DNA from 3 places in the Rouxiella sp. WC2420 genome. Region 1 is predicted to be linked to each of the others. Evidence: predicted binding sites of a transcription regulator. Region 1 holds the regulator's gene; each other region holds the start of a gene.
The links. The regulator PhoB, encoded in region 1, activates phosphate uptake and scavenging genes when phosphate is short. The targets are predictions, from matches to a motif close to CTGTCATAAAACTGNCNNAT.
Positions count from the first base shown of each region.

Region 2: the regulator PhoB is predicted to act here: its motif matches at 3,418-3,437, upstream of pstS (phosphate ABC transporter substrate-binding protein PstS).
Region 3: the regulator PhoB is predicted to act here: its motif matches at 2,360-2,379, upstream of phnC (phosphonate ABC transporter ATP-binding protein).

Region 1 is NZ_CP165628.1:4,266,509-4,272,628, reverse strand. It holds gene sbcC (exonuclease subunit SbcC) at 1-2,180, opposite strand, end outside; gene sbcD (exonuclease subunit SbcD) at 2,177-3,415, opposite strand; gene phoB (phosphate response regulator transcription factor PhoB) at 3,637-4,326, shown strand; gene phoR (phosphate regulon sensor histidine kinase PhoR) at 4,429-5,751, shown strand; gene AB3G37_RS19775 (cobalamin-independent methionine synthase II family protein) at 6,050-6,120, shown strand, end outside.
Region 2 is NZ_CP165628.1:5,256,084-5,262,203, forward strand. It holds gene AB3G37_RS24180 (aminotransferase class I/II-fold pyridoxal phosphate-dependent enzyme) at 1-213, shown strand, start outside; gene AB3G37_RS24185 (hypothetical protein) at 200-1,252, shown strand; partial or broken gene AB3G37_RS24190 (AMP-binding protein) at 1,301-2,296, shown strand; gene AB3G37_RS24195 (hypothetical protein) at 2,492-2,857, shown strand; gene AB3G37_RS24200 (GNAT family N-acetyltransferase) at 2,857-3,090, shown strand; gene AB3G37_RS24205 (GNAT family N-acetyltransferase) at 3,026-3,394, shown strand; gene pstS (phosphate ABC transporter substrate-binding protein PstS) at 3,668-4,708, shown strand; gene pstC (phosphate ABC transporter permease PstC) at 4,817-5,773, shown strand; gene pstA (phosphate ABC transporter permease PstA) at 5,775-6,120, shown strand, end outside.
Region 3 is NZ_CP165628.1:3,915,009-3,921,128, reverse strand. It holds gene AB3G37_RS18150 (Yip1 family protein) at 1-428, shown strand, start outside; gene dld (D-lactate dehydrogenase) at 515-2,233, opposite strand; gene phnC (phosphonate ABC transporter ATP-binding protein) at 2,430-3,266, shown strand; gene phnD (phosphonate ABC transporter substrate-binding protein) at 3,296-4,228, shown strand; gene phnE (phosphonate ABC transporter, permease protein PhnE) at 4,440-5,303, shown strand; gene phnE (phosphonate ABC transporter, permease protein PhnE) at 5,303-6,120, shown strand, end outside.

The DNA of each region.
Region 1 (6,120 bases):
CGATCACCAAACAGTTCAATGCGAGAGCTGCGCTGCTGAGTAAGTAATTGCTCACTTTCGGCTAACAGTTTTGCCTGCTGTTCCACCAGTTGCCGACACTCACTGTGCTGTTTATGCAGCGTGAGACTGCGCTCGTTTTGAATTACTACCTGCTGTTGCAAGTGATTCTGTTCAGCCTGCGCCGCATAAAGCGTTTCTTTGGCTTTCTGGACTGCCTGAGCGGCCTCATCGTGCTGGCGGATAAGCTGCTGGCAGCGCTGCTCTTGCTGTTCAGATTCTTGCAGCCAGTTTTGCAGCGCCTCGCTGTCTTGCAAGGTGAAACCTAATGAAAGCTGTCCACAGGCCTGTTGCCACTGTTCGAGATATCCCGCTTGCTGTTTTTGATCTTGTTGCAGCGCAGTTTGCAGCCGTTGTTGCTGTTCTTTTAATCCTTCGGTACGAGTCCGTAACTGTGTGCCATTGGTATGCAACTTTTCAGTTTCTTCACGCATGTGCTGCACCCGCAGCGCGGTCTCGGACGGACTGACGGCCTGATAGGATTCGATAGCCGGATGTGTCGTCGAACCGCACAGCGGGCAAGGCTGACCGGTTTGCAGGCGAGAGCGTTCTGCTTCAAGACTGACAATCAGCTGCTCCTGCGCCAGCAGTTTTTCGACATCGTTCAGATGCTGTTTTTGCTGCTTGTACTTTTCACGCGTCTGGTTAAGATTTTTTTCAGCCTCGAGCAGCTCTCCCTCGCGTGCGTCAAATTCCAGATGCTGCTGGCTAATCCGCTGGGATACTTGCTGAAACAGCGGCTGAAGGGTGGAGAGTTGCTGGCGAACGGGGCGCAGTCCGACCAGTTCCGAATGTTGACTGCGTAAAGCGGTCTGCGGCGACTGTGCTTCCAGCGCGCTTTGCTGCTGCGTTTGGCTATTCAACTGTGCAACAAGTTCGGCCTCTTTAGCCTGAAATTGCTGATTTCTTTGCGCCGAGGCAGTTTGCTCGCTAGCCAATTTTTGTAGCTCTTCAGCCAATTCCCGCTGCTGGTTTTGCTGTTTAAGATGCCTTTGCCGATCGTCGCTCAGCTTTTCCTGCAAATGATGGATTTTGCTGTCCAGCGGCTGGACTTGCTCCTCGATTAGCTTCTCTAGCCGCAGTTGTTCGGCGGCCTGTTGCTGCTGATGATGCAGCGCTTTTTCCAGAGCCTCATTTAAAGGGGTTTTGGAATGTTGCAACTGTTGCTGCTGCTCACCGAGCTGCGTTAGCTGCCGCTGTAAATCAGCCTGCTGCTGTTGATAGCGCTGGCGATCTTTTAACAACGGGCGAAGCTTTTCCGCCGGTTCGCTGCGCGCCAGCTGCTTTAATTGCGGCTCGGCCTGTTGCGCCTGACTTTCGGCATCGACAAGCTGTTGTTGGTATTGTTGCTGTTTTTGCTGAATGTTTTTCCACTGTTGCAGCCAGTTTAGACCTTGCTGTTGTTCCACTGTTTGCTGGCTGAGCGTGGTTTCCTGCAATCCCAGCTGAGTTAATTCTTGTTCGAGCAGTTGGCGTTGTTCCTCGCTGAGTAATTCAATACCGGCGGCGCGCTGGTGCAGCAGATCGAGGTCGATCTTCGCCTGTTTATGACGATCGAATACCTGTGCAGACAGTCGTCCATAAATCTCGGTGCCGGTCAGCTCTTCCAGCAGTTCGGCTCGTTCGTTGGCCCTGGCGTTAAGGAAGGCGGCAAACTGCCCCTGAGAGAGCATCATCGATTTGGTAAAACGGCCAAAATCCAGCCCCGTCAGCTCGGCAATCGCCGGAAGCTTATCGCGTACTTTGTCGGCGAGAATTTTGCCGTCGGCCAGTTGTGCCAGCTCGACCTTTGGTGCCTGCAAATTACCGGTTGGCGAGTTACCCGCCCGGCGCTGGCTCCAGAAGGCGCGATAGCCTACGCCCTTAACCTCAAACTCGACCTCGGCCAGCGATTCTGCGGTATGGCGGGTCATCAATTCGTTCTGGCTCGGAGACACATCCAGGCGCGGCGTTTGGTGATACAGCGCCAGGCAAATTGCGTCGAGTAGGGTGGTTTTACCGGCCCCGGTTGCGCCAGTAATAGCAAAAAGTCCATTACTGGCGAAGGGTTCGGCGGTGAAATCAATTTTCCATTCACCTTCCAGTGAATTGATATTTTTTAATCGTAATGACAGGATCTTCACTGGCTGGTTTCTCCGGCAGAATGGCCGTTTTCGACCTGTTCCAGCACCTGCGAGAACAGGGTGCGTATCCGCTGCTGGCGGCCCTCTTCAGGGGTATTTTCCTGCGCCAGTCGGCGTTCAAACACTTCGCTGACGCTAAGCTCTTTCAACGTTTCTTTCTCTTGCTGTAACAGACCGCTCAGACGCTGCTCTTTACTGCGCCGAAGTAGCACGACCTCCACCGGCAACGGATCGGTAAGCTGCTGGATACGCCGTTGGATATCGCTGAGATAATCCTGCGTCGCGACTTCAATATCGAGCCAAACCGGCAGCGTTTCCTGATTTTTTTCATAGGACTGCAGCTGTTTTTCAATCTCGGCCAGTGTGCCCTTAATGATTTCCATCGGCTGAGAGCGCGGGATCGCCAATGTTTCAATACTGTTAAGTTGATCGGCGGTGTAATCCAGCAGATAAACGCTTTTTTCATTGCTGGCTTCGTCAAAACTCAGGGGGATTGGCGAGCCGCTGTAGCGAATATGCTCGGTCCTGGCGATTTTCTGCGCTTTGTGAATGTGCCCCAACGCCACGTAATCTACCGGCGGGAAGGCCTGAGCGGGGAAGGCGTCTAAGGTACCGATATAAATGTCTCGCACCGAGTCGGAAGTGGTTACACCGACAGTGGTCAGATGGCCGGTAGCGATAATCGGCACCGCCACGCCGAGATGCTGGCGATGATCGCAGGCTGCCTGATAAAGCGCTGAATAATGTCCGGCGATAGCTTCTTGTAATGCAAGCTGTTTTTCGCTACCGGATTGCCCTGCCTGACTAGCCAGCAGATCGCGCGGGCGTAAAAACGGGATTGCACAAAGTATTGCCCCCGGCTGACCCTCGCGGTTTTTCAGGGTAATCACCTGGCGAGAAATATCCTCACCGACAGTCGCGATCACCTGAGTATTGAGGCAGGAAAGCAGCTCGCGAGATTCGTTCAGCGTAGCGACTGAGTCATGGTTTCCCGCCAGCACAATCAGCTGGCAGCCTGTCTGCTGTAAGTTCACCACAAAGCGGTTATACAGTTCGCGCGCATAGCTTGGCGGCGAGCCGGTATCGAAAATATCCCCCGCGACAATCACCGCATCGACCTGATGCTGTTCAACCTGTCCGATTAGCCAGTCAAGAAAAGCCTGATGTTCAGGCGCACGGCTTTTGGTAAAAAAGTACTGGCCGAGATGCCAGTCAGAGGTGTGAATCAGTCGCATGGGGGTCTCGCGGTGGCTGTAACAGGCGGCAAGTATAAACGCCCACGACCTTCTCTGTCCCCGAAAAATCATAACCATGTCATGTGCCTGAACTTAATATGACGGCTTGGCTACACTTAATTACACTCGAAATTGTTTTTCATAAATCTGTCACAAAACTGACGCATAATGGCGCCCGAAATCAAAATTAAGTTCGCTAACTTATTTGGCAGGCTATCAAAATGGCTAGACGCATATTAGTTGTGGAAGATGAAGCACCGATCCGTGAAATGGTTTGTTTTGTGCTTGAGCAAAATGGTTATCAAGCCATTGAGGCTGAAGATTTCGATTCGGCGGTCAATCGTTTGATTGAACCTTACCCGGAATTAATTTTACTCGATTGGATGTTGCCCGGTGGATCCGGAATTCAGTTTATTAAACATCTAAAACGCGAAGCGCTGACCCGCGATATTCCGGTGATGATGCTGACCGCCCGTGGCGAAGAAGAAGACCGCGTTCGCGGGCTGGAAGTTGGCGCGGATGACTATATTACCAAGCCGTTTTCGCCTAAAGAGTTAGTGGCGCGCATTAAAGCAGTTATGCGTCGTATCTCACCAATGGCGGTCGAAGAAGTTATTGATATGAAAGGGTTAAGCTTGGATCCATCCTCGCACCGTGTGATGGCCAACGAGCTTGCGCTGGACATGGGGCCTACCGAATTCAAGCTTCTACACTTCTTTATGACCCATTCCGAGCGCGTTTACAGCCGTGAACAGTTGCTCAATAACGTCTGGGGCACTAACGTATACGTCGAGGATCGTACAGTGGATGTACATATCCGCCGCCTGCGCAAAGCACTGGAAACCAGCGGTCATGACCGTATGATCCAAACGGTGCGTGGAACGGGTTATAGATTCTCAACCCGCTATTAATTAATACCTCAGCTATTTCACGTTGCACCTTTACGGGCATCGTGAAATATATTGGGTATGAATTGATGATGTTATATCTTTCACTCACAGCGGAGATACTGTGTGCTAGAACGATTATCGTGGAGTCGGCTGGCCGGCGAATTATTTATGTTTTGCTGTCCGGCGCTGATATTAGCCATTTTTATTGGCTATTTGCCCTGGTTATTGCTGGCTTCTTTAGTGGCGGCTCTGGGCTGGAATTATTTTAATCAGCTTAAACTTTCACACTGGCTGTGGCTTGACCGAAGTATTACTCCTCCCAGCGGATTATGGAGCTGGGAACCGCTATTTTATGGCCTTAATCAGATGCAGATGCGTAACCGGCGCAGAAGGCGCGAACTGGCGCTGCTGATTAAACGCTTCCGCAGCGGAGCTGAATCCCTCCCTGACGCCGTGGTACTGACGACGGAAGAAGGCAATATCTTCTGGTGCAACGGCCTGGCACAGGAACTGCTTGGTTTCCGCTGGCCGGAAGACAACGGCCAACACCTGTTTAACCTGCTGCGTTATCCCGAACTACGCGTCTGGATCCAGAGCCGCGACTTTACCCGTCCGCTTAACTTGCACCTTAATAACAATCACTACGTTGAATTTCGAGTCATGCCGTATTCGGAAGGGCAGCTATTGATTGTGGCGCGTGATGTCACCCAGATGCGCCAGCTGGAAGGCGCTCGTCGAAACTTCTTTGCCAATGTCAGCCATGAACTGCGCACACCGCTGACAGTGTTGCAAGGGTATCTTGAGATGATGGACGACGAGGCGCTGAAGGAGCCGTTCCGCAGTAAAGCGCTGGATACTATGCAGGAACAGACGCGGCGCATGGACGGGCTGGTTAAACAGTTGCTGACTTTATCGCGTATCGAGGCGGCAACCAACATTGATTTGCAGGAGAAAGTCGACATGCCAGGAATGTTGGGCATGCTGGAGCGCGAGGTGCAGACGCTAAGCAATGGTCGCCATGAAATTGTATTCAAAATCAATGAACAGCTTAAAGTTTATGGCAACGACGAGCAGCTGCGCAGTGCGGTTTCGAATCTAGTGTATAACTCGGTCAATCACACGCCAGCGGGCACGCGCATTGAAGTTAGCTGGCAGCAGACCGCGCAGGGCGCACAGTTTCAGGTCAGCGATAACGGCCCGGGCATTGCACCACAGCATATTCCCCGGCTGACCGAGCGTTTCTATCGTGTAGACAAGGCGCGTTCACGGCAGACCGGTGGCAGCGGGCTGGGGCTGGCTATCGTCAAACATGCGCTCAGTCATCATCATTCAAAGTTGGATATAGAAAGCGAAGTCGGGGTAGGGACGCGGTTTCTATTCACATTGCCTTATCGACTGATTGTCGATGCTCCTCAATTGCCTCACCATCACCGCGTTAAGCATTAAATCTTCACGATAAACGGATCAGCGATGGTCCGTTTTAATCTTATTTAATCAGTTCACACTTTGGGCAACGTGAAATTGTGACGCCCGATCATGAATTTATTTCATGTGATGTGAGAATTCCTCGTTTGGTGATGAACACTATTCATGGCAGCATAGATTTAAAGCCGTTTAGACATCCAGATGTCTAATGTAACTTCTCGGTATTATTAACATTGTTAACTAATCTCCGGGATGTCGTGCTACCCATTAATCAATGTCACGGCGACAGGTTCGTCGGGGCTTTTGCCAGGAGTTCATAATGTCAGTATCAAACCCAATTTATCGCGCCGAAGTCGTTGGTAGCTTTTTGCGTCCAGAAGCGCTAAAGCA
Region 2 (6,120 bases), 990 kb from region 1:
TCTAAGTATCTCTATCAAAAAGGTATTTTCCTGACTGCTTGTCCTTATCCAACCATGCCCAGGGGAAAAGAAGCGCTGCGCATTACCGTGACAGCTCTGAATACCCAGCAGCAAATTGATCACATGCTAATGCTGTTTGCCGATATCAAGCAGCAATGGCAGCGGGCGGGAGTTGCATTGACGCCAGACGGGGAAAGTTATGCTCACGTATGATGTTGCTGCAAAAGACCGTGTCGAAATGTTCTATGGCCAAAAAAATGGCTGGCGAATGTTTGACGCTAGAATGCTGACTCCCGAAGTCACCGCGTATTTGAATGAGGAAAAACGCCAGATAGCCGGCTATCTGGAAAACTCGGCCAGCGGGCTGAGTCAGTTTGTAGAAATCGGCTGTGGTTATGGCCGTTACCTTCACGTCGCGTTGAAATATAAAGTGAATTATCGCGGTGTCGAGCTGGTTCGTTGGTTGGCGGAGCTGGGTAAAGCCAGAATTGCTGCCTGCCAGCTGCCCGAAAATTGTAGCGCGCAGATAGAACATCTTTCGGCGGATCATCTTCATTGCGTGCTGCCCTATAGTGAGCACGATATTTCCTCAAAAAGTTGCGTGTTCTTTCCCTTCAACTGTTTTGGCAACCTAAGTGACCCGCTGCGAGTGCTGTCCGAGCTGAAGGGGCGAAATACCGAGGTTATTATCTCCGGATTTTCCAGCAGCGAGCAGACCACCAGCGCAAGAATGGCTTATTACGCTAAATGTGGCTGCACCGATCTTAGTAGTCAGCATACCGAACGAGGGGTACAGATTTCATCAAGCGAGTTTCTTGAATCTCTGGCTTACCAATCTGGTGCTTTGGAGCTATTGCTAAATGAGTTTGGCTTCCGACTGACCAAACGTATCTCTCATTCTGCCATTGGCGAACTGTTCTTTTTCACCCCTTTCCATCTCAGCCCTGAAATGTCGTTGCCAGCTCCCGTTGCCAATCAAGAGCAATTTCTGTTGCAGGGATTTGTCGAGGAGGGAAAAAATCACGATCTGATGGGGCATATCCAGTCCACAGCATGGGGATTGGGAAAAGATGCCGGCCAGCTTTCGGTCAACGCCAATGACGTTGGCTGGCGAGAAGGGGCACTGGCCTGGCTGATTTCTTCTGCCGCTCGGGATGATGCCGTTCCGCTAATTGCCACCGGCACGATTTCTCAGGTAACCCTGTCGAATCAGGCTCCCGGAACAGTCAGTTTACTGATTAACACACATTAATGGATGCAATGTATGCTTTTATTAAACGCGGTGACCTTACCAGAATTAATGGCAGGTGGATTACGCCGGTTCTCGGATAATATTGCCGTTGAGTACGGCGATCAGAAATTTACTTATCAATATATTGAAAAGCTAAGCCAAGGTTTTTGTCGTTATTACCAATCGCATGGTTTAAAAAAAGGTGATCATATCGGTATTCTTTCCGATGTCACACCTATGGCGATTGGCGCAATGTTGGGTGCATTATCCGCTGGGCTAATTTATATACCCATTAATATACACGCACCAAATGCCTGGGTCAGTGATTTAATTATATCTGCCGAACTGAAACATATCATGGTGCAGAATAAATACCGGGAAATATTAGATTCGCCTGGAGATAATGCATTTGTGACATTGCTAGATAATTTCTCAGCACAGGACAACTCGTTAACTACCACGTTGTATGAAAAGAATCTAAGCGATAACGTAGCCTATATCCTTTATACCTCAGGATCGACTGGCTAGCCGAAAGGCATCATGATCACACACCGCAATGCTTGCTCTTTTATCTGCTGGATGCAAAAAGAGTTTGCCATTACGCCAGGCGATCGAGTGTTCAGTCGCGCGCCTTTGCAGTTTGACCTTTCAGTGTTTGATATTTTTACTACCTTGCTCAGCGGCGCTTGTCTGGTCATCGTCCCCGAGAATTTTGATAACTCGCCGCTCAATGTGGTGAGCTATATGCGTGATAAAAACGTTAGCGTGGTGTACACCGTGCCTTCGGCCTATATCCGCTGGTTAAGTAAAGGTGAATTGCAGCGCGGAATACCGAGTCTGCGAACGCTGCTTTACGCCGGAGAGCCTTTCTCGCCCTGCTGGCTGCGCCGCGTCATGGACTGTCTGCCGACTACCGCCGTGGCCAACATTTATGGTCCAACAGAAACTAACATCGTGACCTGCCAGCACGTTTCAAAGCCAACTACGGAAACTAGCGAAATACCGATCGGTTTCCCTGTCGACGATACGGAAATCTATATCGTTGATGAAGCAATGAATTTACTGCCACACGGCGAGTCAGGGGAGATCCTGGTGCGTGGCAGTACGGTGTTTGCCGGGTATTTTACCGCGCCTGAACTGACGCGCGAGAAGCTGATCCAAAGCCCCTTTCATCAGTATCCGACATTGGCGTTTCGCACCGGAGATTATGGTTATATCAATGAAAAAGGGGAGATCATTTACAAAGGCCGGATGGATAATATGGTGAAAACCCGCGGTTATCGGGTCGAAATTGGCGACGTTGAGAACGCGTTTACATCTATTGAAGAAGTCGAAGAGGTGGCTGTTGTCTCTTTACCTCATGAAAAATACGGCGCAACGCTTCACGTTTGCCTGAGTCTTAAAGACGTCAATCAAGGGTTAGCGCTGATACAGGAAAAAATCGCTGAAATTCTACCCGACTACATGTTGCCCTACGATTTTACGGTGATGGAAGAATTGCCTAAAACGGCAACCGGTAAAATTGATCGCGTCTGGTTGAAACAGGCATGCAAAAACCAGCTGAAATCCAAGCCCGAGATAAAAACCTCACAAGCGAATTATGTTAAATTGGCGAAGGAATCATAATGGAAAGCGTCATACCAATTATCGAAACAGACAGATTAATTCTCTGCGGGTGCAGTGTGGAGGATTTTCCTGCAATGTTGCATATCTATCAAGATGATATAGCTATGCGATTTGTTCCTCCAGGGGTGATAGGGCGAGAGGCTTGCTGGTCACTGTGGTTACAGTACCATGGCATGTGGGCAACGCTGGGTTTTGGGTTTTGGGTATTGGATAATCAAACTGAAACCCTGTAATACTATTATCGGTGAGATAGGATTCGCAGACTTTAAGCGAGACACCATGCCATCAATGCCTGACATGTTGGAAATTGGGACATTATTACACTCTGACTTCCACGGTTTTGGTTATGGCTATGAAGCGAAATGTGCCATCCTCGACTGGCAGGATAAAACGTTGAGCCGTCCTGTTTGTTGTCTTGTGATGCCCGATAATATTGTTGCGATTAAACAAGCTATTAAAAGCGGATTTACCTTCGAAAAATCGATCGCCTACGGCGATTACCAGCTGCGCCTGGGGTTGCGGGAGGTTATTCGGTAACGTATAAGTTCATAAATTGCACGCTGTCACAAAACTGTCATATAACCTACATTTTAGTGTCACTAAACTGTCCTATTTTGCTCCTGTGCTAAACACTTTACTAAGCTTCGACTTGAGTCGAATCAAAATTATCCGTTGTAATTGAAGCTACAGCTGTATCAGCGACGTTCGCTTACCCGAATTACTTACTACTGTAGGCCTATCGGGATTCGTTCACTTACTGTGTTGCTGCAACTCCAATGTCATAGGGTAGATAACCACCAGGAGTGGAATATGAAACTGATGCGTACAACTGTCGCCGGTATTGTGGCAGCGACTTTCTCTTTAACAGCAATGTCTGCCTTTTCAGCAACTAATCTGACTGGCGCAGGCGGTACTTTCCCTGCTCCAGTTTATGCAAAATGGGCTGATGCTTACAATAAATCTACCGGTGTTCAAGTTAACTACCAAGGCATCGGTTCTTCCGGCGGCGTAAAGCAGATTATTGCCAAAACCGTGGACTTCGGAGCATCAGATGCGCCTATGAGCGACGCTGATCTCGAGAAGAACGGCCTGTTCCAGTTCCCTACCGTTATCGGTGGTGTTGTTCTGGCAGTAAACATTCCTGGTGTGAAATCCGGTGAGTTGACTCTGGATGGTAAAGCTCTGGGTGATATTTACCTGGGCAAAATCAAAAAATGGAATGATGCAGAGATAACTAAGCTGAACCCAGGCGTAAAACTGCCTGATACCAACATCGCCGTGGTTCGTCGCGCCGATGGTTCTGGTACTTCTTTCGTATTTACTAGCTACCTGTCCAAAGCTAACGCGGACTGGAAAAAAGACATCGGCGTGGGTACTACCGTAAACTGGCCTGTCGGTTTAGGCGGTAAAGGCAACGACGGCGTTGCTGCTTTTGTACAACGTCTGCCAGGTTCAATCGGCTATGTTGAGTATGCTTACGCCAAGCAAAACAATCTGACTTACACCAAACTGGTTGATGCCAGCGGTAAAGCGATTTCTCCTTCAGAAGAGTCATTCAGCGCGGCAGCCAAAGGCGCAGACTGGAGCAAAACCTTTGCTCAGGATCTGACTTTCCAGAAGGGCGACAATGCGTGGCCAATCTCTTCCACCACCTTTATTCTGGTCTATAAACAACAGCAAGACGCGGCCAAAGGCGCGGAAGTGCTGAAGTTCTTTGACTGGGCCTATAAAAACGGTGACAAGCTGACTACCGGTCTGGATTACGCTTCTTTACCACAGTCTGTTGTTTCTCAAATCCAGACAGCCTGGAAAAGCAACGTTAAAGACAGCAGCGGTAAGTCAGTCTACTAAGCCTTTGGCTTAGGATTGCTGGTGATATAAAGTACGAGTCTTCTGTCTCAATCTCTCCCGATAAACCCTTGTCGGGGGAGAAATAAATCTGAATAAGAAGAGAGTGTTATGGCTGAAAAAACGCCGTCCATCAAAGCACCAAGCAAGAACGGTGACATCATCTTCGGCGCGCTGGTTAAACTGGCTGCGCTGATTGTGCTATTCCTGCTCGGCGGGATCATCGTTTCGTTATTCATTTCTTCCTTGCCTAGCATGGAAAAGTTTGGCTTTTCTTTCCTGTGGAATAAAACCTGGGATGTACCCAATGAGCAATTTGGTGCGCTGGTGCCGATTTATGGCACGATTGTTACCTCGGTCATTGCTCTGCTGATAGCTGTCCCGGTCAGCTTTGGTATCTCACTGTTTCTGACTGAACTGGCGCCTAACTGGTTGAAACGTCCCCTGGGGATCGCTATCGAACTGCTGGCGGCTATCCCGAGTATCGTTTACGGCATGTGGGGCCTGTTTGTCTTTGCTCCTTTATTTGCGACTTATTTTCAAACACCTGTCGGCGATGTTCTTTCAGGCATTCCAATTATTGGTGCACTTTTCGCGGGTCCGGGGTTTGGTATTGGTATCCTGGCGGCTGGCGTAATTCTTGCGATCATGATCATCCCCTACATTGCCTCTGTGATGCGCGACGTGTTCGAGCAGACGCCAGTGATGATGAAAGAATCGGCCTACGGCATCGGTTGTACGACCTGGGAAGTTATCTGGCGTATCGTTTTACCTTTCACCAAGAACGGCGTTATTGGCGGCGTGATGCTTGGCCTCGGACGCGCTTTGGGTGAAACCATGGCAGTGACCTTTATCATCGGTAACACTTACCAGCTCGATAGTGCCTCGTTGTACATGCCGGGTAACAGTATTACCTCGGCGTTGGCCAACGAATTTGCCGAAGCAGCATCGGGCCTGCATACCTCGGCCCTGATGGAGCTAGGCCTGATCCTGTTCGTGATCACCTTTATCGTGTTGGCGCTATCAAAGCTGATGATTCTGCGTCTGGCTAAGAATGAGGGGCGTTAAGATGGCAACTCTTGAAATGCAAAGCAACGATGCGCTGTTTGAATCCCGTCGCAAACGTCAGGCCTGGCGACGCCAGAAGAACCGTATCGCGCTGTTGTTATCAATGGCGACCATGGTTTTTGGCCTGTTCTGGCTGGTTTGGATCTTGTTTACCACGGTAACCAAAGGTATCGACGGTATGTCGCTGGCGCTGTTTACCCAAAACACGCCACCGCCAAACACTGCAGGCGGTGGTTTGGCAAACGCCATTGCCGGCAGCGGACTTTTGATCCTCTGGTCTACAGTGGTTGGTACTCCGCTGGGGATCCTTGCCGGTGTGTATCTTGCTGAATATGGGCGTAAATCTT
Region 3 (6,120 bases), 350 kb from region 1:
ATTTAGGTGATGGGCAAAATATGCAAATCTCCTTGCTCACATCAGCATCTATCGCCGTAGCTTTTTATGTATTAATCCTTTGTGCCGTAGCGCTAATGGGCCGAATCATCTATTGGATGGCGCGTAGGTACGAAAGTCGGCCCAGTCTGAACAGCTGTATCGTGTTCGCGGGCTATGTGGCAACACCGATGTTTCTCAGCGGACTCGTCGCGTTGTATCCACTGGTCTGGCTGTGCCTGTTTGTCGGGCTGATAGGCCTGTGTTACAGCGGTTATCTGCTGTATCTCGGGATCCCCAACTTTCTGGAAATTGACCATCGCGAAGGCTTCCTGTTCTCCAGCTCAACGCTGGCTATGGGGGTTCTGGTGCTAGAGTTTCTACTGGCGCTGACGGTTATCATGTGGGGATATGGTTCACGGCTTTTCTAAATGAGGACAAATTATTAACGCATTAACTGAAGCTCTATAAATCCCCGTCCGGTACTCGCCAGTCGGGGATTTTTTTATCCTGCGATTTAGCCCTGCCAATCTTTTAACTTGCTGGTTTTACCAATTCCAGGATTAAAACTGTTGGTGGGATCGGCCTGCTGATAAAACTCTCGCAGATGCGATTTGGCCATATAGAGATGGCCGACATTGTGTTCTGCCGGATACTCGGCCCCTTTGGCATCAAGGATTTCCAGCATTTTGTGCTTCAGAGCCTTGCTGTCTGCGCCTTTCTTGACAATATAATCCTGATGGAAAACGTGACACATAAAATGCCCATAATAGAGTTTTGCCACCAGTTGCTGGTCAATCTCTGGCGGAAGAACCTCAAACCAGTCGCGATCGTTGCGGCGCAGGGCAATATCCAGCGCCAGAATATCCTCTACCTCTTTATCATGAACCGCGTGATAACGAACCGCTGCTCCTGCCGCCGCAAAGCGATGCAGAAATGCTTTCTTGCCCTCGTCTGCACTACAGACAAAAAAGTCGCCGTCGCGGTCGGCAAAAAAGTGGGTCAAAAAGTTTTGTGCTTCTTCGATACCCGCGCCAGACATTTTCAACAACAGGTGGTGTTCATAGCGATCACGATATTTTTTCATTCGCGGCGGCAGATGATTGGGCAAGGCCCGGCTCAGGCACTGCATCACGCGATCGCTAAAGTTTGACGGCAAAAACGGCACTTTATTGGCTTTAGCGTCAAACTTTCCTTTAGCCGTGAACATGTCCGGCATTTTATCGGTGCCGAGTTTATCGATCATGATAAAAGTGTCTTTACCGTAAACCTCGGTGATATCAAAGATATCGCGATGCATATATTCACCGGCAACCGGCAGGTTATTGAATTCAGAAAGAATACTGCGGCGCAAATCGGTCAATACTGCAGTATTGTCGGTTCCGATATAGAAAACCTGCTGCTGTGCTTCCGCCTCGAAGGTATCTAGCCTGACGGCAAAGATGGCGCGTTTTCCTGCGCAGCCCGAAGCCTCATACAAGCGGCGATGGTCAGCATTAAAGCGCGAGGGGGTATCGGCATCAACGTCGCGCACCCTCTCGGCATATTCATGGTCAGAGGCTTTCAACTCACTGTATTCGATATCAGCCTCTGTATATTCTGCATTCTCAAGACGAGTCAGGATCTCCTGCGGAGAATTGCCAAGGTGAATACCTAGATGATTAATAAGCTCGAGATTGCCCTGCAGGTTTATTTGCGCGTAGAGCGCCATTTCAGTGTAGGCCGGACCACGTTTTATCAGCGAACCGCCAGAGTTATTACAGACTCCGCCAACTACCGATGCGCCAATGCACGAGGAGCCAATCACGGAATGCGGTTCTCGTCCCAACGGTTTCAGACGTTTTTCCAGCTCATATAAAGTACTGCCCGGGAAACCGATTATCTGCTTGCCCTCATTAATTACCTGAATACCATTTAGCTTAAGGGTGCTGAAAATAACGATGTCACGGTCATAACCCTCCCCGCTGGGTGTCGAGCCTTCAGTCAGCCCAGTATTGGCTGCCTGCATAATAACGATTTTATCGGCCTCGACGCAGGCCTGCAGTAATTGCCATTGTTGCAGCAACGTTTGCGGAAATACCACGGCCAGTGCTTTTCCACCACCAGAACGGAATCCTTTACGGTAGCGTTCGGTTTGACTTTCCGAGGTCAGGACATGGCGATTACCTACAATCGACTTGAGTTTTTCCAGAAATGCGCTGTTATCGGCTGGCGTTGACTGTTGCTGAAATTTCATTCTGCCTCCCTGTCATTATTGTCGGCACTCGGGCCGCTATCTGCCATTAATCATAGGCGTTGTTTCTACATTAGGCAGTAAGCATGCCCGATATCAATATTTTAAGGTCATCTTTCAGCCATCAAAGCATCATTAATCTGTCACAGAAGTCGCGCTTAATGGACGACAGAATCTGTAAGCAACCGGAGACAGCATAATGGCGCAAGCTCAACTTAAGCTGGCACAGGCTGAATATCCTCAGGCCCAGCCACAGCATCAGAATAAAGTGTTAGACGTGAAAGGTCTGGTTAAGTCCTACAAATCCGGGACGCGCGTACTTAATGATATTAATTTCGAACTGCATGCCGGCGAATTTGTTGCGGTAATTGGTCGCTCGGGCGCGGGTAAATCAACTTTATTGCACGTACTTAATGGAACTATTCCTCTAAGTGAGGGCAGCGTTGTTTGCCATTATGACGGCGGAGACAAACAAGAGCTGGCAGGTTTGACCGGCAAGGCCCTGCGTCGTTGGCGGGCTGGTTGTGGCATGATTTTTCAGGATTTCTGTCTGGTACCTCGTCTAGACGTTTTAACTAACGTGCTACTGGGTCGTCTGAGCCAGACATCAACCCTGAAGTCTTTTTTTAACCAGTTTGATGACGAAGACCGTGCTCGCGCCATTTCTTTGCTCGAATGGCTCAACATGCTGCCGCACGCTCTGCAACGCGCCGAGAATCTGTCGGGCGGCCAGATGCAGCGCGTGGCTATCTGCCGTGCGCTGATGCAAAACCCGAGAATTTTGCTGGCCGATGAGCCGGTTGCCTCGCTGGATCCGAAAAATACTCAGCGAATTATGAATGCTCTGAAAAAAGTTAGTGAAGATAACATTGCCGTGATGGTGAATTTGCACTCGGTTGAGCTAGTAAAAGATTTCTGTACCCGAGTGATTGGTATTGCCCACGGCGAAATTATTTATGACGGACATCCAGATTATCTAACCGATTCTATTTTACACAAACTCTATGGCGAAGAAAGTGAAGCGGTAAACGCATAATTCACCCAACTATAAAAGGTTAATAATAAATGAAGAAGCTATTACGTCTGGCGGTATTTGTTGCAGGGTCAATGGCAGCAATGAATAGTATGGCCGCAGATGCACCAAAAGAATTAAATCTGGGGATTCTTGGTGGCCAGAATGCCACACAGCAAATCGGCGATAATATGTGTGTAAAGCAGTTCTTTGATAAAGAGCTGAATGTCGATACCAAATTACGTAATTCGTCTGACTACTCTGGAGTTATTCAAGGGCTGCTGGGTGGGAAAGTCGATATGGTATTAAGCATGTCACCTTCTTCTTATGCCTCGGTTTATTTAAATAATCCAAAAGCGGTGAGCATTGAAGGTATTCTGGTCGATGATACCGACCAGTCACGTGGTTACCACTCGGTAGTGCTGGTTAAAGCTGACAGTAAGTATAAAAAAGTTGAAGACCTTAAAGGCACCGCATTTGGCTTTGCCGATCCGGATTCAACGTCGGGTTACCTTATCCCGAATGCCGCCTTCAAGAAAATGTTTGGCGGCACGACTGACGATCAGTACAACCATTTCTTCTCAAGTACCACTTTCTCTGGCGGCCACGAGCAAGATATTCTTGGCGTGCTGAATGGCCAGTTTGCCGGTGCAGTAGCCTGGTCATCAATGATTGGCGATCCGTCAACGGGGTATACCTCGGGTGCTTTTGGCCGCATGATGCGCATGGACCATCCAGACCTGATGAAGCAAATCCGCATCATTTGGGAGTCACCATTGATCCCGAACGGTCCAATTCTGGTCAGCAACTCTTTACCCGCCGATTTTAAAGCTAAAGTCGTGGCGGCTATCAATAAGCTGGATAAAGAAGATCACGCCTGCTTTGTCAAAGCCGTGGGTGGCAACCAGCACATTGGCCCTGCGAGTATCGCTGATTATCAACAGATCATCGATATGAAAAGAGAGCTTACTCAAGGTAGTCGCTAATATCCTTTATCTTTAAGCCGCTAAGGTGTTGGCTTCTTTATTCGCCCCGGTCACTTATTTAATGTAGTTACCGGGGACTCGTTTAGTCGCCGCCTTCTGGCTACCTGTAATCCATGGGATATAGGCAATAACTTATCTGCTCATATCTTAATAAGATTAACTTAAGTAGTGATAATAACTTTCTCCGCCATTAACTTGTGGAAGCCTTATTTTGAATACAGAATTTCACCATTATTACCAGCAAATACGCAGCAAGCAAAAACGTGAGGCGCTGATATGGTCTGGCTTGATGTTGGTCCTTTATTTATGGGCGGGGAGTATTTCCGAGCTTAATCTAAAAACTATTATTGTCAACGCGCCGCATTTCTTCGATTACATCGGTCAGACTGTGCCGACATTACATTGGGACGTTCTGTTTGCCGATGGCCATACTAAAGGCTCTTTTGCTTACTGGGGCTATCGCCTTAATATTCAGTTACCGCTGATTTGGGAAACCATCCAGCTGGCTTTTTCTTCGACAATTCTGTCGACCTTATTATCCGTGGTGCTGGCATTTATCGCCGCTAACAATACGGATTCGCCAAAATGGCTTAAATTTAGCGTGCGAACCTTTGTTGCTTTCTTGCGTACCATGCCAGAGCTTGCCTGGGCGGTGATGTGTGTAATGGCGTTTGGGATTGGTGCGATTCCCGGTTTTATTGCCCTGACTCTGCACACAGTTGGCAGTCTGACCAAACTGTTTTATGAATCGATTGAAACTGCTTCAGACAAACCGGTGCGTGGTTTAAAAGCCTGCGGTGCGGGCCGTTTGCAAAGAATGCGCTATGCGCTTTGGCCACAGGTGCAGCCAATATTTCTCTCTTACAGCTTTATGCGTCTTGAAATCAACTTCCGCCAGTCAACTATCCTTGGTCTGGTCGGGGCCGGTGGAATAGGGCAGGAACTGATGACCTCAATCAAGCTGGACCGGTACGATCAGGTTAGCATGACCTTATTGCTGATTATTCTGGTGGTGTCGATTATGGATTACGCCTCCGGCAAACTGCGCAAGCGCGTCGTAGAAGGAACATTCTGATGCTGACAGATTCGTTGAATACCGCAGCGGTGGAAAGCATGAAACAGCAACATCCGCATCTTTTTGCTGCCCAGCGGCGTTATCTGCGTTCTCTGGCGATTGCAGTATCCGCTATCGTGCTTTATTACCTGTTTTTCTTCCACTTTTACGGCATTGCCTTGCCACAGTTTGCTCGAGGCTGTGCAGATATTGGCCAATACTTCTTGCGGATGTTTGTCTGGCAGAACTTCTCCCAGTGGCCACTGATGTATTACTTCACGCAAATCGCTATCACCTTGGCAATTGTATTTGCCGGCACTGTCACCGCCTCATTTTTGGCACTGCCACTGTCTTTCCTGGCGGCTCGCAATGTGATGTCGACTCCAGTGTTACGACCTATCTCACTGATAATTCGCCGTATTATGGATGTTCTTCGCGGGCTGGACATGGCTATATGGGGCTTGATTTTTGTTCGTGCCGTAGGCATGGGGCCGCTGGCGGGTGTGCTGGCTATTATCATGCAGGACTTGGGTTTACTGGGTAAGCTGTTTGCCGAAGGGCATGAAGCGGTTGAGCGATCTCCAAGTCGAGGATTACGCGCGCTGGGGGCCAATCCATTGCAAACTCATCGTTTTGGGATTTTTACTCAATCTTTTCCCACCTTTTTGGCGTTGTCGTTGTATCAGATTGAATCTAATACCCGTTCTGCGGCGGTGCTGGGATTTGTCGGCGCGGGTGGGGTAGGCCTGGTGTATGCCGAGAATATGCGCCTGTGGAACTGGGACGTAGTGATGTTCATCACTCTGATTCTGGTGGTTATCGTGATGGCCATGGATAA